DNA from 2 places in the Variovorax sp. 3319 genome. Region 2 is predicted to be linked to the other one. Evidence: riboswitches for the same ligand, from Rfam matches in the RefSeq annotation. Region 2 holds a riboswitch; the other holds the start of a gene.
What was found. A riboswitch is a leader RNA that binds a small molecule or an ion and turns the genes downstream of it on or off. The one in region 2 is predicted to bind glycine.
Positions count from the first base shown of each region.

Region 1 (7,761 bases), on a different contig from region 2:
CCCAGCAGTTGCTGGAAGCGCGGGGTGTCCTGCGGCGTGCTGATGATAAGGATGTCGCGCATGCCGCCGAGCATCAGCGTGCTGAGCGGGTAGTAGATCATCGGCTTGTCGTACACCGGCAGCAGCTGCTTGCTGAGCGCGAGCGTGGCGGGATGCAGCCGGGTACCGGAGCCGCCAGCCAGGATGATGCCCTTGCGTTGCGTGGTCTTCATGGTCATTGTGTTGTGTTCTCCGCTTTTTGCTGCTTGCTTGTGTGCTTCTCTTGCGCTGTATCTATCAAAGGGTCTCGCGCAGCATTCTGGCAACCCCCTGCTGCCAGTGCGGCAGCACCAACCCAAAGGTGGACTGCAGCTTGCGCGTGTCCAATCGCGAGTTGGCGGGGCGTTTCGCGGGAGTTGGGAAGGCGCTGGTGGGCACGGGGTCGACGGCCTCGGGTCCGGCCTTGAGCTCAACGCCGGCCGCCCTGGCCTGTTCGATCACGAAGCGCGCATACCCGTGCCAACTGGTTTCGCCACCAGCCACCGCGTGATACAGGCCCGCCTTGGCAGGGTCTTGCAAGGTGGCGCGAATTGCATGTGCGGTTATGTCCGCGAGCAACTCGGCGCCCGTCGGGGCTCCGAACTGGTCGTCGATGACGGTCAGGCGGTCCCGCTCTTTGGCCAGGCGCAGCATCGTCTTGGCGAAGTTGCCCCCGCGCGCAGCGAACACCCAGCTTGTGCGAAAGATCAGGTGCTTGGCGCAGTGCTTGGCCACCAGTTGCTCGCCTTCGAGCTTGGTCTGGCCATACACGCTGAGAGGGCCGGTGGCATCGTCTTCCTGCCAGGGCTTGCTGCCGCTGCCATCAAACACGTAGTCAGTCGAGTAATGCACCATGAGTGCGCCAATCTGCCCGGCGGCTTCGGCCACCACGCCGGGCGAGGTGGCGTTGAGCTTGCGCGCAAAGTCGGGCTCGCTCTCGGCCTTGTCGACAGCGGTGTGAGCTGCGGCATTGACGATCACGTCAGGACGCACCTTCAGCACGGTCTCGGCAAGCTGCTCGGGACGGCTGAAGTCGGCATTGAACTCAGTGCTGTCAAAATCGAGCGCCACCAGTTCGCCCAATGGCGCAAGGCTGCGCTGCAGTTCCCAGCCGACCTGTCCGCCCTTGCCCAGCAGCAGCAACTTCATGCGATCGCCTTCGTCGTGTCGTATTGCTTCTCGACCCACTCGCGGTACGCGCCGCTTTGCACGTTGCGCACCCAATCGCCATTCGCCAGATACCACTCGACGGTCTTGCGGATGCCGGTGTCGAAGGTTTCAGCCGGCTTCCAGCCCAACTCGCGCTCGAGCTTGCGCGCATCGATGGCGTAGCGCCTGTCGTGGCCGGGTCGGTCGGTAACGTAGCTGATCTGTTCCTTGTACGGCTTGCCGTCGGCGCGCGGGCGCAGTTCGTCGAGCAGAGCGCACACGGTGTTCACGATCTCGATGTTGGGCTTCTCGTTCCACCCGCCGACGTTGTACGTCTCGCCGAGCTTGCCTGCCTCGAGCACACGGCGAATGGCGCTGCAATGGTCCTTCACGTAGAGCCAGTCGCGCACCTGCATGCCATCGCCGTAAACGGGCAGGGGCTTGCCGGCCAGCGCGTTGACGATCATCAGCGGGATGAGCTTTTCGGGAAAGTGGAACGGCCCGTAGTTGTTGGAGCAGTTGGTGGTGACCACCGGCAGACCATAAGTGTGGTGCCAGGCGCGTACGAGATGGTCGCTTGCGGCCTTGCTGGCCGAGTACGGGCTGTTGGGCTCGTACTTGTTCTCTTCGGTAAACGCAGGGTCGGTCTTGGATAGCGACCCGTAGACCTCGTCGGTCGACACGTGAAGGAAACGAAAGGCGGACTTTTGCTCGGCCGGCAGCGCGCTCCAGTGGCCGCGCACCGATTCGAGCAGGCGAAAGGTGCCGAGCACATTGGTCTGCACGAAGTCCTCGGGGCCGTGAATGGAGCGATCAACGTGCGATTCCGCGGCAAAGTTCACGACGGCACGCGGCTTGTGCTCGGCCAGGAGGCGATCGACCAAGGCGCTGTCGCCGATGTCGCCCTGAACGAAGATGTGCTTCGGGTTGCCCTTGAGCGACGCGAGCGTCTCGAGGTTGCCCGCGTAGGTCAGCTTGTCGAGGTTGACGACGGGCTCATCGCTCTGCGCGATCCAGTCGAGTACGAAATTGGCGCCAATGAAGCCTGCGCCGCCGGTTACCAGGATCATGGAGTCCCCTGTTGTTGTCGAACGATCGCCCTCTGGCGAATGGACTGAAGATTATCCCATTGGCGCACAGTGCCACGACAACGGTTGGCATCCCCACGAGCCCCGCCTACAATCGCCCCACTGCAGGAGAGCGGGCAACCCCGGTTGCCCTACCGAAGGCGCAAACTCCCATAAACGCTCAGGTCGGCCCGACGAAGTTCTCGAAATTTCGGCAAGGGGCCCGTACTGCACCAACTGACACGCCGTCTGGAGAGCCATCACTTCGCGTGATGCACCGAAGGAGCAAACCCGTTGCGGGCGCAGCGGGTGAATCTCTCAGGTACCGAGGACAGGGGGAGCGGCAACTTGGACGGCGGTCGTCCGGTTGCTTGCTATTTATTCAATAGCAAACCTCGCCCGCAGTTCAAGCGCTTCAACCTCAAAGGTATTTGAAATGCGCGTGATCGTTCTTGGCGCCGGCTTGCTCGGTGTTACCTCGGCTTACTACCTCCAGCAACTCGGCCACGAAGTGACCGTCGTCGACCGGCAGGCCACCCCCGCCGCCGAAACCAGTTTTGCCAACGGCGGGCAGATCTCCGTCAGCCATGCCGAACCCTGGGCCAATCCGAGCGCACCGCTCAAGGTGCTGCAGTGGCTGGGCAAGGAAGACGCCCCGCTGCTCTTTCGCATTCGCGCGGACATGCGCCAATGGCTCTGGGGCTTGCAGTTCCTGCGCGAATGCACCCCTGGCCGCACGAAGCACAACATCGAGCAGATCGTGCGCCTGGGCACCTACAGCCGCGAAGTGCTGCAGCAACTGCGTCGCGACACCGGCATCGCGTACGACCAGCGCACGCAAGGCATCCTGCACTTCTATACGACGCAGAAGGAATTCGACAGCGCCCTGGAACCTGCCGAGCAGATGCGCGCGCTCGGCTGCGAACGGCAAATCATCTCCGCGGACGAGGCGGTGAAGATCGAACCCGCCCTTGCCCACATCCGTCCACAACTGGCCGGCGCCACTTACACGGCAGAAGACGAATCCGGCGACGCCAATCTCTTCGCACGCGAAATGGCACGCCTTGCGACAGCAGCCGGCGTGAAGTTCCTCATGAGCCACACGGTGACTGCGTTGCGCGAAACTGGCGGCAGCATCGACCACGTGGAGGCCACCGACAGCGAAGGCCGCTTCCAACGCATTCGCGGCGATGCCTTCGTGCTTGCAATGGGTTCGTTGAGCCCCCTGTATGCCGCACCGCTGGGCATTCGCCTGCCGATCTATCCGGCCAAAGGCTATTCGGTCACGCTGCCTGTCAAAGACGCCACCAAGGCGCACCAGGTTTCGCTGACCGACGACGAGTTCAAGCTCGTGTTCTCGCGCTATACGTCGGAGTCGGGTGACCGCCTGCGCATTGCCGGCACAGCCGAGCTCAATGGTTACGATCGCGACTTGAACCGCGTGCGATGCGAAGCGATCGTCCGGCGCGTTGAGCAACTCTTTCCCGGGGCAGGCGACACCACGCAGGCGCAATTCTGGACCGGCCTTCGCCCCGCGACGCCGAGCAACGTGCCATTGATCGGAAAGACGAAGCTGCCGAACCTGTACCTGAACACCGGACACGGCACGCTTGGCTGGACGCATGCGTGCGGGTCGGGAAAGTCGGTGGCGCGGATCGTGAGCGGGCTGGCGCCCGAGGTCGATTTTGCGTTTGCCGGCATGCCTGCGACAGCCCCGCGCATGCTGCAGCCGGCCTGATTGGTCCGCCGGCGCGACGGGATCAGTCGTTGCCGGTAAACACCGTCAAAACACCCGTATACCCATACAGGTGATGCCGCGCAATTTCACCCGCCGCAAAGAACCCCACCAGCGGCACGTCGCCCAGCGCATGCCGCACGATCTGCAGTTCGGCGCCCGGTGCGCCGAAGTGCGCCCCGCCGCGCCCCGAGCAACTCACGTACACGGCGCCGGCAATGCGGCGCGCCGGGTGCGGCGCTGCTTCGGCCTCGCCGGCCGCCACGGCACGCGCGGTGGCCAGCGTCTGCTCTTCGGGCTCAAGCTCTTCGCGAATTTCCGCGCAGATGCGCATCAGATCGGCACGCGCGGCCTGTGCATTGCGGCGGCAGAAGGTCAGGCGCATGCCGGCCTCTGCCACGTCGGCAATGGCGATGCCGCGGCGGGTCGGGTCCAGTCCGATGATGTGGCGCACCAGCACGTCCGCGCCGAGGTCGCCGGTGCGGCGAATTCCGTCGCTGCCCGCATCGGCCAAGCCCACCAGGGTGGCGCGCACCGCGTCGATGGCTTCCTGCGGGCGCTCCAGCGACACCTGCAGGTCGGCCAGCAGCACGTCGAGCGCGGGTTCGCCGTCGAGCTTGAGCAACAGGTTGCCGTCGGCTTCGGTGATCTCGCGTTCGCGTCCGGCGCCGGAGCGCAGGGGCTGGCAGCCTTGCGTGACGCGCGACACCAGCCGCACGCCTTCGCCGAACACCACGCCCGACAAGCCACCCGAGAACACACCGCCCGCCGCGCCGTGCCCGCGGATGTTGCCATTGCCACCCACCGCAAACTGCAGCGCGCCCGCACGGCCCGACGAGAGCCCACCGAACAGATAGCCCGTGTCGGTGCGGCCCGCCATCTCGCCGATCAGCTCGGGCAGGTCAGGAGTAGCCGGGTCCGCATGCACCAGCGCGGTATGAGCCTCGAAGCCACTCATCTCCGAGTTGCCCAGCGGCGCAACGCCGGAGAACACGCGGTACTGATCGCTCGGCAACGCGCAGAGCATCAGGCTCAGGCCAGGCTCGTCGAAGTACTCGGCGTTGTTGGCCGCAACGCCGATGCCCACCGTGCCCGACCAGTCGGTAACCTCCGGAAGCTCGGCGCTCAGGTGGTCGAGGATGTCTTGCGCATCCGAAGCGTAGTGATCGGTGATGTAGAGCAGGCCGAGGGTCGGTGCCGAGGCGTAGTCGGGCAGCGCCATCTGGGCGCGCAACTGGGCCAGCACGAGGCCGGCCGCCATGCGCCATTGCGGGTGGGTGGCGTGACCGGAGGGAAACAACTTCATGATGCGTGCCGACCCGTTCTCTTCAAGATGTGTGTGTACGTATGACGTCAGCGGCGGCCGGTCGTTCGCTTTCGCGCGGCCGTCGGCGCCTTCTTTTTGGCGGCGGTTGCTGTTGTCGCTTTCCTGGCCGCCGGCTTTGAAGCCGCGGGAGCAGCGGCTGGTGCGGGCACCTTGAGCTGCGCCGCGTCGTGCAGCGCCGAGGTGGCGATCTGCTGAAACTGCTCGGTGAGGGAGCCCCACCATTGCATGGGATCGACCACGCCGCTGTCGCCACCCGATGCGGCAGTTGCCGAGCCGGGCTTGCTGCGCGCCTTTTTGGCAGGCGCCGGCGCCTCTTCTTCCGCCTCGGCTTCAGGTTCGGGCTCGGCCTGCGCGGCACCAACTGGCGCGGCCGCAGGTGCTGCCGCAGCCGTCTGCTTGGTGAAAGCGCTTGCGATATCTTCCATGCGCACGTTCATGCCGCGCAAGGTCGAAAGTGTCATCTTCTGCACCTCGAGCGCCTGGATGGTGGCCTTGAGCGCATGGCCGTTCTGCTCCAGCCAGTACTGCACGGTCTTGAGCTCCTGGATGCGCTTGTCGACCTCTTCCACGCTGAGCGTGGGCGCAACCCAACTCGCAAGGCTCGGCAAACCCGGCACCGCACTCGTGGCAGCCCCCGCTCCAGCGGCACCGCCTGCGAGGTTCTTCAGAAAGTCGAATCCGGGGACAAACTGGCTGAAGTCGAAAGGCTGGCTGGCGTTGCTCATGCAGGAGTCTCCGGGTTGGGTTTTCTTGTGATGCCAGCTTACTCCAAGGCATCGCCTTTTGGGCTTGCGCCCCTTCCCGTTCAGCTGTCAAGAGCGCTCAGAGTTCCGCACGGACCTTGCTGAACACCTTCCAGAAAGCGGCGTCCTGCGAAGTTGCGAAGTTGATGCGCATCATCGTGCTCGGCGGCCTTCGCGCATGAAAGAGCGAGCCCGGCGCGAGCAGGTAGCCCTGGTCGAGCATGCGCTGCGTGAGTGCATCGGTGTCCACACCGGTATCGACCCAGCCGAACAGGCCCGCAGGCTCCGAGGCAAAGCTGCAGCCGTGCGCCATGGCCAGCTTGACTGCGCGGCTGCGTGCACCGTCGAGCCGGATGCGTATGCGATCGGCATGCCGGCGCAATTGCCCCTGGTCGATGCACCACGACAGCGCCCGCTCAAAAAGCGTGGGGGTGGTCAGGGTCGCCAGCAGCTTGGTTTCGAGCAACCGCTCCTTCAGTTCGGGCGACGCGGCCAAAAAGCCGATGCGCCAGTTGGGCGCCAGGATCTTCGCGAAGCCGCTCACGTAGATGGTGCGCTGCAGGCCGTCGAGCGCACTCAGCCGCGTGGCGTGCTCGGGCGCAAGGTGGCTGTAGGTGTCGTCTTCGACAATGTGAAAGTCGTGTTCGTTGGCCAGCTTGAGCACACGGTGCGCACTGCCCGGCGTCAGGCTGTAGCCCGTCGGGTTGTGCAGCACGCTCACGCTCACGAACAGCTTGGGGCTGTGCAGCGCGCAGTACTGCGCCATCACTTCCAGGTCGGGCCCGTCGGCGCGGCGCGGCACCGGCAGGATGCGCATGCCCAGTGCCTCGAGCCGCGCGAATTCGAGCGCCCAGCCCGGCTCTTCCACCATGACCGGATCGCCCGCGCGCAGCAGCGTGCGGCTCACGATGTCCAGCGCGTGCGTTGCGCCGACTGTCGTCACGATCTGGTCGGGCGCGGCCGGCACGTTGATGCCCACGAGCTTGTTCGACAGGCTGCGGCGCAACGCGGCGTCGCCGGAGGGTTCACCGTACTGGAGCGACAACTCCTGCAGCGCGGCTGTATTGGTCATGCGGCGCACCGCCGTCGGCATGAAGGTCGAAGACATCCAGTCCGGCGGAAACACGCCCATGCCGGGCTGCGGCTTGTCGCTCGGCCTGTGGAACATGCTGCGGATGAGCGAACTCGCGTCGGCCGGTACACGCGACGCCATCATCTGCGCGACCATGGGCGCCGCATTGGCCGGACGCCCCTCCGGCGGGGGCGCGGCATCGCGCACGTAGAAACCCCGCTGCCGGCGCGCCTCGACCAGGCCTTGCGCCAGCAACTGGTCATAAGCCGCTACCACCGTGTACGGGCTCACACCCTGCTGGCGGGCGCATTCGCGCACCGAGGGCAGGCGCGCGCCGGGCGGCAACAGCCGCGTGCGGATGCGCTCTGCCAGGCGGTCGGCCAATTGCCCTGTGAGCGACTGGGTGGAGGTTCGTGTCAGCATCGGCGTTGCGCTTCTGTGTCGAGTGGCAGACCAATACAGATTTCGAATATGTTCGATCAACTGTATTGGAACTGTAATGGTCGCGAAGTTTAGAGTGTATGCAATGAACTGGCAAGAATTCACCGCGCTGCTGGTGCTGGCCACGGCGATGAGCTTCTCGCCCGGGCCCAACACCACGCTCTCCACTGCCCTGGCCGCAAATGGCGGCCTGCCGCGCGCCATGCGTT
Region 1 covers NZ_JAVDUZ010000006.1:46,889-54,649, reverse strand. The annotation lists gene rfbA (glucose-1-phosphate thymidylyltransferase RfbA) at 1-218, opposite strand, end outside; gene rfbD (dTDP-4-dehydrorhamnose reductase) at 277-1,167, opposite strand; gene rfbB (dTDP-glucose 4,6-dehydratase) at 1,164-2,237, opposite strand; glycine riboswitch at 2,351-2,441, shown strand; glycine riboswitch at 2,474-2,579, shown strand; gene J2X67_RS13590 (D-amino acid dehydrogenase) at 2,671-3,972, shown strand; gene J2X67_RS13585 (FIST N-terminal domain-containing protein) at 3,995-5,275, opposite strand; gene J2X67_RS13580 (PhaM family polyhydroxyalkanoate granule multifunctional regulatory protein) at 5,323-6,021, opposite strand; gene J2X67_RS13575 (PLP-dependent aminotransferase family protein) at 6,119-7,534, opposite strand; gene J2X67_RS13570 (LysE family translocator) at 7,638-7,761, shown strand, end outside.
Region 1: another riboswitch for glycine. It lies ahead of J2X67_RS13590 (D-amino acid dehydrogenase); the one in region 2 lies ahead of gcvT (glycine cleavage system aminomethyltransferase GcvT).

Region 2 (7,761 bases):
CCAACGTGCGCGAGCCGTGGCTTCTGGTGCTGATGCACGGCGTCGGCAGCAACGAGCAAGACCTGTTCGGCCTTGCGCCGCTCATGCCGCCGCAGTTCCATGTGCTGAGCTTGCGCGCGCCGTATGTGCTGTCGCCCGATGCGTACGCGTGGTTCGAGTTTCAGGTGCTGCCCGGCGGTGAGAGGCACATCGATGAACAGCAGGAGCGAGAGAGCCGCTTCCTCGTCGGCGAGATGATCGCCTCGGCATCGCAGCAGCTCGGCGTGCCGCCGGAGCGCGTGGTGGTCGGCGGCTTCAGCCAGGGCGGCATCATGGCGCTTTCGCTGTTGCTGACGCAGCCTGCGAAGGTGCGCGCCGCCATGGTGTGGCACAGCCGGCTGCTGCCGCAGGTGGTGCCGCACATTGCCGCGCCGGAAGCCTTTGAAGGCAAGGCACTCTGGGTGAGCCATGGCAGTGCCGACAACGTGATTGCGCCAGGCGCTGCACAGGCCACCCGCGAACTGGCGCGGGGCTTGCCGCTGGCGTTGTCGGGTGCGGACTTTCCGGGCGGGCACGAGATTCGCCCCGCCGAGCTGCAGGGCACGCTGGCGTGGCTCCAGGCGCTCAGTGCGGCGCCGGCGGCGCCCCAGGCGCGGCAATAGCCCTTTTTGGGCGGAGGGCGCGTCGCAAGGCGTCACGTTGCGTTACGGGATGACGAGGGATGACACCGCAGAGGGCCGCTGAACTGGTGCACCATAGCCGTTCGCCTCCCACTGCAATCCTCGCAAAAGGAATATCGCCGACATGTCCGACAGCGACACCTCCGAATTCAGGCCGCGCCGCGAAAGCTCGGCCGGCACCTTCATCGTCATCGGCCTGCTAGCGCTCGCGGCCGCCTTTCTGGGCTGGCGCTGGTATCAGCAGCAGCAACCCCAGGCAGTCGAACCCTCGCCCATGGCCAGGGCGCCAAACGACGGCCCCGCGCCCGCACCGCCGCCCGCACCCCAGCCCGAATCGCTGGAGCCGAAGAACCCCATCGATGCCATTGCGCTGCCCGATTCCGGCCTGCCCACGGTCGCGGATTCCGACACGCGCGTGATGTCGGCGCTGGTCGACTTGCTCGGCAGCAAGAACGTGGCGGAGTTTGTGCAGTTCGACGGCGTGGTGCGCCGCTTCGTGGCCACCGTCGACAACCTGGCGCGCGAGCAGGCGCCCGCGAGCTCATGGCCCGTGCAGCCTACCAAGCAGCGCTTCGTTACCGAAGGAAAGGGCGACGCGCAGACCATCGCGGCCAACAATGCCGCGCGATACAACCCCATCGTGCTGCTTGCGGAGTCGGTCGATCCGGCAAAGGCCGCCAAGGTGTATGCACGGCTGTACCCGCTTTTTCAGAAATCGTATGAAGAGCTCGGCTACCCGGGCCGCTATTTCAACGACCGGCTCATTGCCGTCATCGACCATCTGCTGCAGGCACCCGAACCAGCCGGTCCGTTGCAGGTGCGCCTCGTCGAGGTGAAAGGCAATGTGTCCTCGCAGCGGCCGTGGGTGCGCTACGAATACGCCGATCCGCAGCTCGAATCGCTTTCATCCGGCCAGAAGATCATGGTGCGGGTGGGGCTGGAGAACGAGCGCAAGCTCAAGGCCAGCCTGCGAGGCTTTCGCGAGCAGATTGCCACCGGCGACATGGCAAAGAAGAAGCAGCGCTGAACCATCGGCGCCGTGTAGGCGCGTGCCGATTGCGCGCCTTGTAGATGCCGTGGATGATTTGTCCTCAAGATTTTCGAGGACAACCGTATGAACCTGATGAGCGTCGACCTCTACCAGAGTGCTACCGATCCCGAGAAGTTTCTCGCGCTCCCTACCGGCACCGACCCCGCCGACCTCATGGGTCCGATGACTTTCGACCGGGACTACGCGCACATCAAGCGTTACCAGGAGGCCTTCGAATTCGACCCCTCCGTCGCCTACGCGGGCGTGAACGCCGCAAAGATTGCGGCGGACATCCTCACCGTGAAGTGGGCGATGTACCGGCGCGAAGGCCAGTAGAAAGGGCCTTGATCAGGCCTCTTCGGTTTCCTGGTATTCGCCCACGGGCACGCAGCTGCAGAACAGGTTGCGGTCACCGTACACGTTGTCGACCCGCCCGATGGGCGGCCAGTACTTGGCCTGCTTGAGTTCGGCCAGCGGAAACGCGCCGAGCTCGCGCGAGTAGGGGTGCGCCCATTCCGTGCCCAGCAGGCTGGCGGCGGTGTGCGGGGCGTGCTTCAGCGGGTTGTCGTCCTTCGGCCAGACGCCTTCTTCCACCCGGCGGATCTCTCCGCGAATTGCGATCATCGCGTCGATGAAGCGTTCGAGTTCGGCCAGCGGCTCGCTCTCGGTCGGCTCGACCATCAACGTGCCCGGCACCGGAAAGCTCAGTGTTGGCGCATGAAAGCCGTAGTCGATCAGGCGCTTGGCCACGTCTTCCGCGGTGACGCCGCTGGTGTCCTTGAGCGGACGCAGGTCCAGGATGCATTCGTGCGCCACGTGCCCGTTGGGGCTGGCGTACAACGTGGGATAGTGGTCCTTCAGGCGCGCGCTGATGTAGTTGGCGCTCAGGATGGCGGTTTCGGTTGCGGCCTGGAGGCCCTTGGCGCCCATCATGCGGCAATACATCCAGCTGATCGGCAGCACGGCCGCATTGCCCAGCGGTGCAGCGGAAACGGCGCCGACGCCGTTCGAGGCAATGCCTGCCGTTGCGTGGCCGGGCAGATACGGCACGAGGTCTTCGACCACGCACACCGGGCCCACGCCCGGCCCGCCGCCGCCGTGCGGAATGCAGAAGGTCTTGTGCAGGTTCAGGTGGCTCACGTCGCCGCCAAATTCGCCCGGCGCCGCCACGCCGACCAGCGCGTTCATGTTGGCCCCATCGACATACACGCGGCCGCCGTGCTCATGCACCAGTTCGCAGAGCTCCTTCACGCGGGTTTCGAACACGCCGTGCGTGCTGGGGTAGGTGATCATCACAGCGGCGAGCTTGTCGCTGTGCTTTTCGCAGGCGCGTTTCAGGTCGTCCATGTCGACGTTGCCCTGTGCATCGCACGCTGTCACAACCACCTGCAGGCCGACCATTTGCGCGCTCGCCGGGTTGGTGCCATGCGCCGACGAGGGAATCAGGCAGATGTTGCGGTGGCCCTGGCCCTTGGCTTCATGAAAAGACTTGATGGCCAGCAGCCCTGCGTACTCGCCCTGCGAGCCGGCATTGGGCTGCAGGCTGATGCCCGCGTAGCCGGTGGCTTCGCAGAGCCATGCGCGCAGTTGCGCGTCGAGCTGTGCATAGCCTTGCTGCTGCTCGGCGGGTGCGAAGGGGTGGATGTTCGCAAACTCGGGCCAGGTGATGGGGATCATCTCGCTGGTTGCGTTGAGCTTCATCGTGCAGCTGCCAAGCGGAATCATGCTGCGGTCGAGCGCCAGGTCTTTGTCGGACAGGCTGCGGATGTAGCGCAGCATGGCCGTTTCGCTCTTGTGCGTGTTGAACACCGGGTGCGTGAGAAAGGCGCTGGTGCGGCGCAGGTCTTCGGGCAGGCGGGGCGCGGTGTTGGCCAGGTCGTCGAAGCGCGGCATGGGCGTGCCGGTGGGAACGAACAGGGCCCAGAGCGTTTCGATGTCTGCACGCGTCGTGGTTTCGTCGAGCGAAATGCCCAGGTGCTGCTGCAGCCGCTGGCGCAGGTTGACACCGGCCGCGTTGGCGCGCTCGATGATCTTCGGCGTGTCGTCGCCGGTGCGGATGGTCAGCGAATCGAAAGCCGTGGTGTTGACCGGCTCGCGCCCCATTTGCGCGAGGCCCTGCGCAAGAATGGCGGTGAGCGCCGCCACGCGCTGGGCAATGCGCGTCAGGCCATCGGGCCCGTGGTACACGGCGTACATGCTGGCCACAACGGCCGGCAGTACCTGCGCGGTGCAGATGTTGGACGTGGCCTTCTCGCGGCGGATGTGCTGCTCGCGCGTTTGCAACGCAAGGCGGTAGGCGGGCTGGCCGTGCGTGTCGACGCTCACGCCGACCAGCCGGCCCGGCAGCGAGCGCTTGAACTCGTCGCGGCAGGCCAGGTAGGCGGCGTGCGGGCCGCCGTTGCACAGCGGCATGCCAAAGCGCTGGGTGGTGCCGCAGACGATGTCGGCGTCCCATTCGCCCGGAGGCGCGAGCAGGGTAAGCGCAAGCAGGTCTGCGGCCACGCAGAAAGCGGCGTCGCACTGGTGCGCATGGCCTGCGAGCGGGCGCAGGTCGTGCACATGGCCGGTGGTGGCGGGGTACTGCGCGAGCACGCCGAAGAACTCGCAACTCGCCATCAGCTGCGGCAGCGTCTCGGAAACGGTGCTCACCTTGACCTCGATGCCCAGCGGCGCGGCGCGCGTCTTGATGACCTCGATGGTCTGCGGATGGCAGTCTCCGGACACCAGGAATACGTTGCTCTTGCTTTTCACACTGCGCTTGGCGAGCGTCATGGCCTCGGCAGCGGCCGTGGCTTCGTCGAGCATCGATGCGTTGGCAATGGCCATGCCCGTCAGGTCGCACACCATCGTCTGGAAGTTGAGCAGGGCTTCCATGCGGCCCTGCGAAATTTCGGCCTGGTAAGGGGTGTAGGCGGTGTACCAGGCGGGGTTCTCGAGCACATTGCGCAAGATCACGCCCGGCGTGTGCGTGCCGTAGTAGCCCTGGCCGATGAAGCTCTTGAACACCTTGTTCTTCGCCGCTATCGCCTTCATCTCGGCCAATGCGTCCGCCTCTGTAACGGGCGCTGGCAGCCGCATCGGCTTGGCCCGGCGGATGGCCGCGGGCACGATGCCGTCGATGAGCTCTGCCCGCGTTTCCGAGCCGATCACCGGCAGCATGCGCGCCTCGTCCGCTGCATCGATGCCGATGTGGCGCGCGAGAAATTCTTCGGCGTTCTCTAGTTGTTGCAGTGAAGGCTGGGCGGGAATCGACATGGCGGTAAAGGCTCGGAGATGGGGAAAGGCGGCTGAAGAACCCGGCAGATCAGGATTCGGCGGCGAACTTGTCGTAGGTGGCGGCGTCGAGCAGCGCGTCGAGTTGCGCCGGCTCGCTGAGCTTGACCTTGAAGAACCAGCCGGTGGCCAGCGGGTCGGAGTTGGCAAGCGAGGGGTCGGCGCGCAGGGCTTCGTTCACTTCGGTGATTTCGCCCGACACGGGCATGAACACGTCGGCCGCGGCCTTGACCGACTCGACCACGCCGGCCACTTCACCTTGCGCAAAGGTCTTGCCCACTTCAGGCAAATCGACAAAGACCACGTCGCCCAGCGCGTCCTGCGCGTGAACGGTAATGCCGACAGTGGCTGCGTCGCCTTCGGCCGAAACCCATTCATGGTCCTTGGTGTACTTGATGCTCATGGTGAAAACTCCTCGTGGATAAAAATGTTGATCGGTTACGCAGCCAGGCGGCGTCAGCCCCGGTGTCAGCCCCGGTAATAGCGGGCCGGCACAAAGGGCAGCGTCGAGACTTCCATCGGCACCGGCTTGCCGCGCACGACGGCCTGCACGCGCGTGCCGGGTTCTGAAAACGCGGTGGCCACGTAGCCCATCGCAATGGGTCGGTCGGCCGTCGGGCCGAGCAGGCCGCTGGTCACAATGCCGATGTCCTGGCCTTCGAAAGATTGCAGCACCGTGCCGTCGCGCACCGGAATGCGCTCCAGCGCCACAAGCCCGACGCGTTTGCGCTTCAGGGTGTCGTGGTCGGTGTGGCCCGCGGCACCGGCCGTGGCGGCGGCCAGTTGCGCCAGCACCTTGGTCGCACCCGGAAAACCGCCTTCGCGCGCGCCGCCCGTGCGGCGCACCTTCTGGATCGCCCAGTTGAGCGAGGCCTCGACGGGCGTGGTGGTGGTGTCGATGTCGTTGCCGTAAAGGCAGAGGCCGGCTTCAAGCCGCAGTGAATTGCGCGCGCCCAGGCCAATGGGCTTGACCTCTGGCTGGGCCAGCAGCAGGCGGGCGAGGGCGTCTGCATCCTTGCCGGCCACCGAAATCTCGAAGCCGTCTTCGCCCGTGTAGCCGCTGCGCGTGACAAAGGCCGGAATGCCGCCGATCTGCACGGCGCCGCCTGTCATGAACACAAAGCGCTCGACGCCGGGCGACAGGCGTGCCAGGGCCGTGGCGGCCTGCGGGCCCTGCAGCGCGAGCAGCGCGTGGTCGGGCATGGGCTGCACGTCGCAGCGCGCACCGATTTTCTGCTGGATGTGGGCAAGGTCGGCCACCTTGCAGGCGCCGTTCACGATCACGAAGATCGAGCCGTGCCCTTCGTTGAAGAACATCAGGTCGTCAAGGATGCCGCCTTCATCGTTCAGCAGCAGGCCGTAGCGCTGCTTGCCGGGTGCGAGGTCGATCACGTCGACGGGCATCAGGGTTTCGAATGCGGCTGCAGCGTCCGGGCCCACGAGGCGCAACTGGCCCATATGGGAAATATCGAACAGGCCGGCCGCGTCGCGCGTGTGCTTGTGCTCGGCCATGAGGCCGGCGGGGTACTGCACGGGCATGGAGTAGCCGGCAAAAGGCACCATGCGGGCGCCCAGTTCCACATGCAGGTCGTGCAGCGGCGTCTTGAGCAATGAGGCGTCGGATGATGATGAAGCGGAAGCGGCCACGGGGCACTCCAAAGGGGCAGTCGAATTCCATGGCGCAAACCATGGGCCACCCCTGCTGTCCGCTTTACCTGAGAGATTCGCCCCACGATCGGGGTTTGCTCCTTCGGTGGGCCGCCGCATCGGCAAGATGCAAGGGCCTCTCTCCAGCAAGGAAACGCCGGCATGCGCCAGCGCCTTGTCAGTCCTTTTGCCTGAGCGTTCGGGAACCCCCTGCGCCTTCGGCGGCCTCGCGTGGCGAAGCTCTCTCCTGACCCCGCCGAGTGTAGTGGATCGCGCAAAGCCTCAGTGCACGGTTTCCGAAGCGGGGGGTAGCAACCTTTCGATACGCTCGCGCAGCGATTCGGCCCGTTCGGCGCCCGCGGCTTTTTCGACTTCCGTCAGCATCAGCGCGGCAATCGTCAGCATGGCGTCGCGGTCGCGGGCTTCGCGCAGCGCATCGCGCATCTGCTGTGCAAACTTGGGGTCGCGGCGCACGAACATGCGCTCGCAGATGTCGAAAAGGAACATGCGCGTGGTGGCCAGAGAGCGCTTGCCGTCGAAGTTGTCGCTCGATGTCGCCGCCACGCGAATGGGCTCCGGCGCGCCTGGTGTCGCGGGTATGGGCTCGGCGGCCCCGGCGTCGTGCAGGTAGCCGCGGTTCATCAGCGCCCGCAGCGTCTGTTCAGCTTCGTCGCGGCTCGCGAACAGCGGGCTGAAGTCGGTCAGCGAACGCCGGCCATCGGCCATCAGCAGCAATGCGCGTTCGCGCTGGCTCAGCGTGCGTTGCCCGCCTTGCAGCTCGTCGCGTGCCTTGTCGGTCTTGGTGGGAAGCATGGCGCCACAGCTTTCGAAATCGAAGGCTGCAGCATCGTTGCGGCTGGTGACATCTTTATGAACGTTTGCCTTACAGGGGCATTTGCCGCACAAAAAAAAGGCGGCCCGAGAAGGCCGCCCTTTTTGTCTTTGATCGCCGCGCCCGGCCTACTTGGCGTACACCAGGTCGCGCAGTGCCAGCGATATCCACGGCACGTAGGTAATCACCATCAGGCAGGCCAGGATCACCAGCACGAAGGGAATCAGGTACTTCACGATCCGGTCCAGCGATATGCGCGCCACGGTACACGCGGCAAACAGGTTCACGCCGAAGGGCGGCGTGATCATGCCGAGCGCAAG
Region 2 covers NZ_JAVDUZ010000003.1:233,010-240,770, forward strand. The annotation lists gene J2X67_RS08280 (phospholipase) at 1-641, shown strand, start outside; gene J2X67_RS08285 (DUF3014 domain-containing protein) at 784-1,686, shown strand; gene J2X67_RS08290 (hypothetical protein) at 1,774-2,025, shown strand; gene gcvP (aminomethyl-transferring glycine dehydrogenase) at 2,038-4,944, opposite strand; gene gcvH (glycine cleavage system protein GcvH) at 4,994-5,365, opposite strand; gene gcvT (glycine cleavage system aminomethyltransferase GcvT) at 5,431-6,609, opposite strand; glycine riboswitch at 6,655-6,766, opposite strand; glycine riboswitch at 6,779-6,869, opposite strand; gene J2X67_RS08310 (hypothetical protein) at 6,892-7,422, opposite strand; gene J2X67_RS08315 (TRAP transporter large permease) at 7,570-7,761, opposite strand, start outside.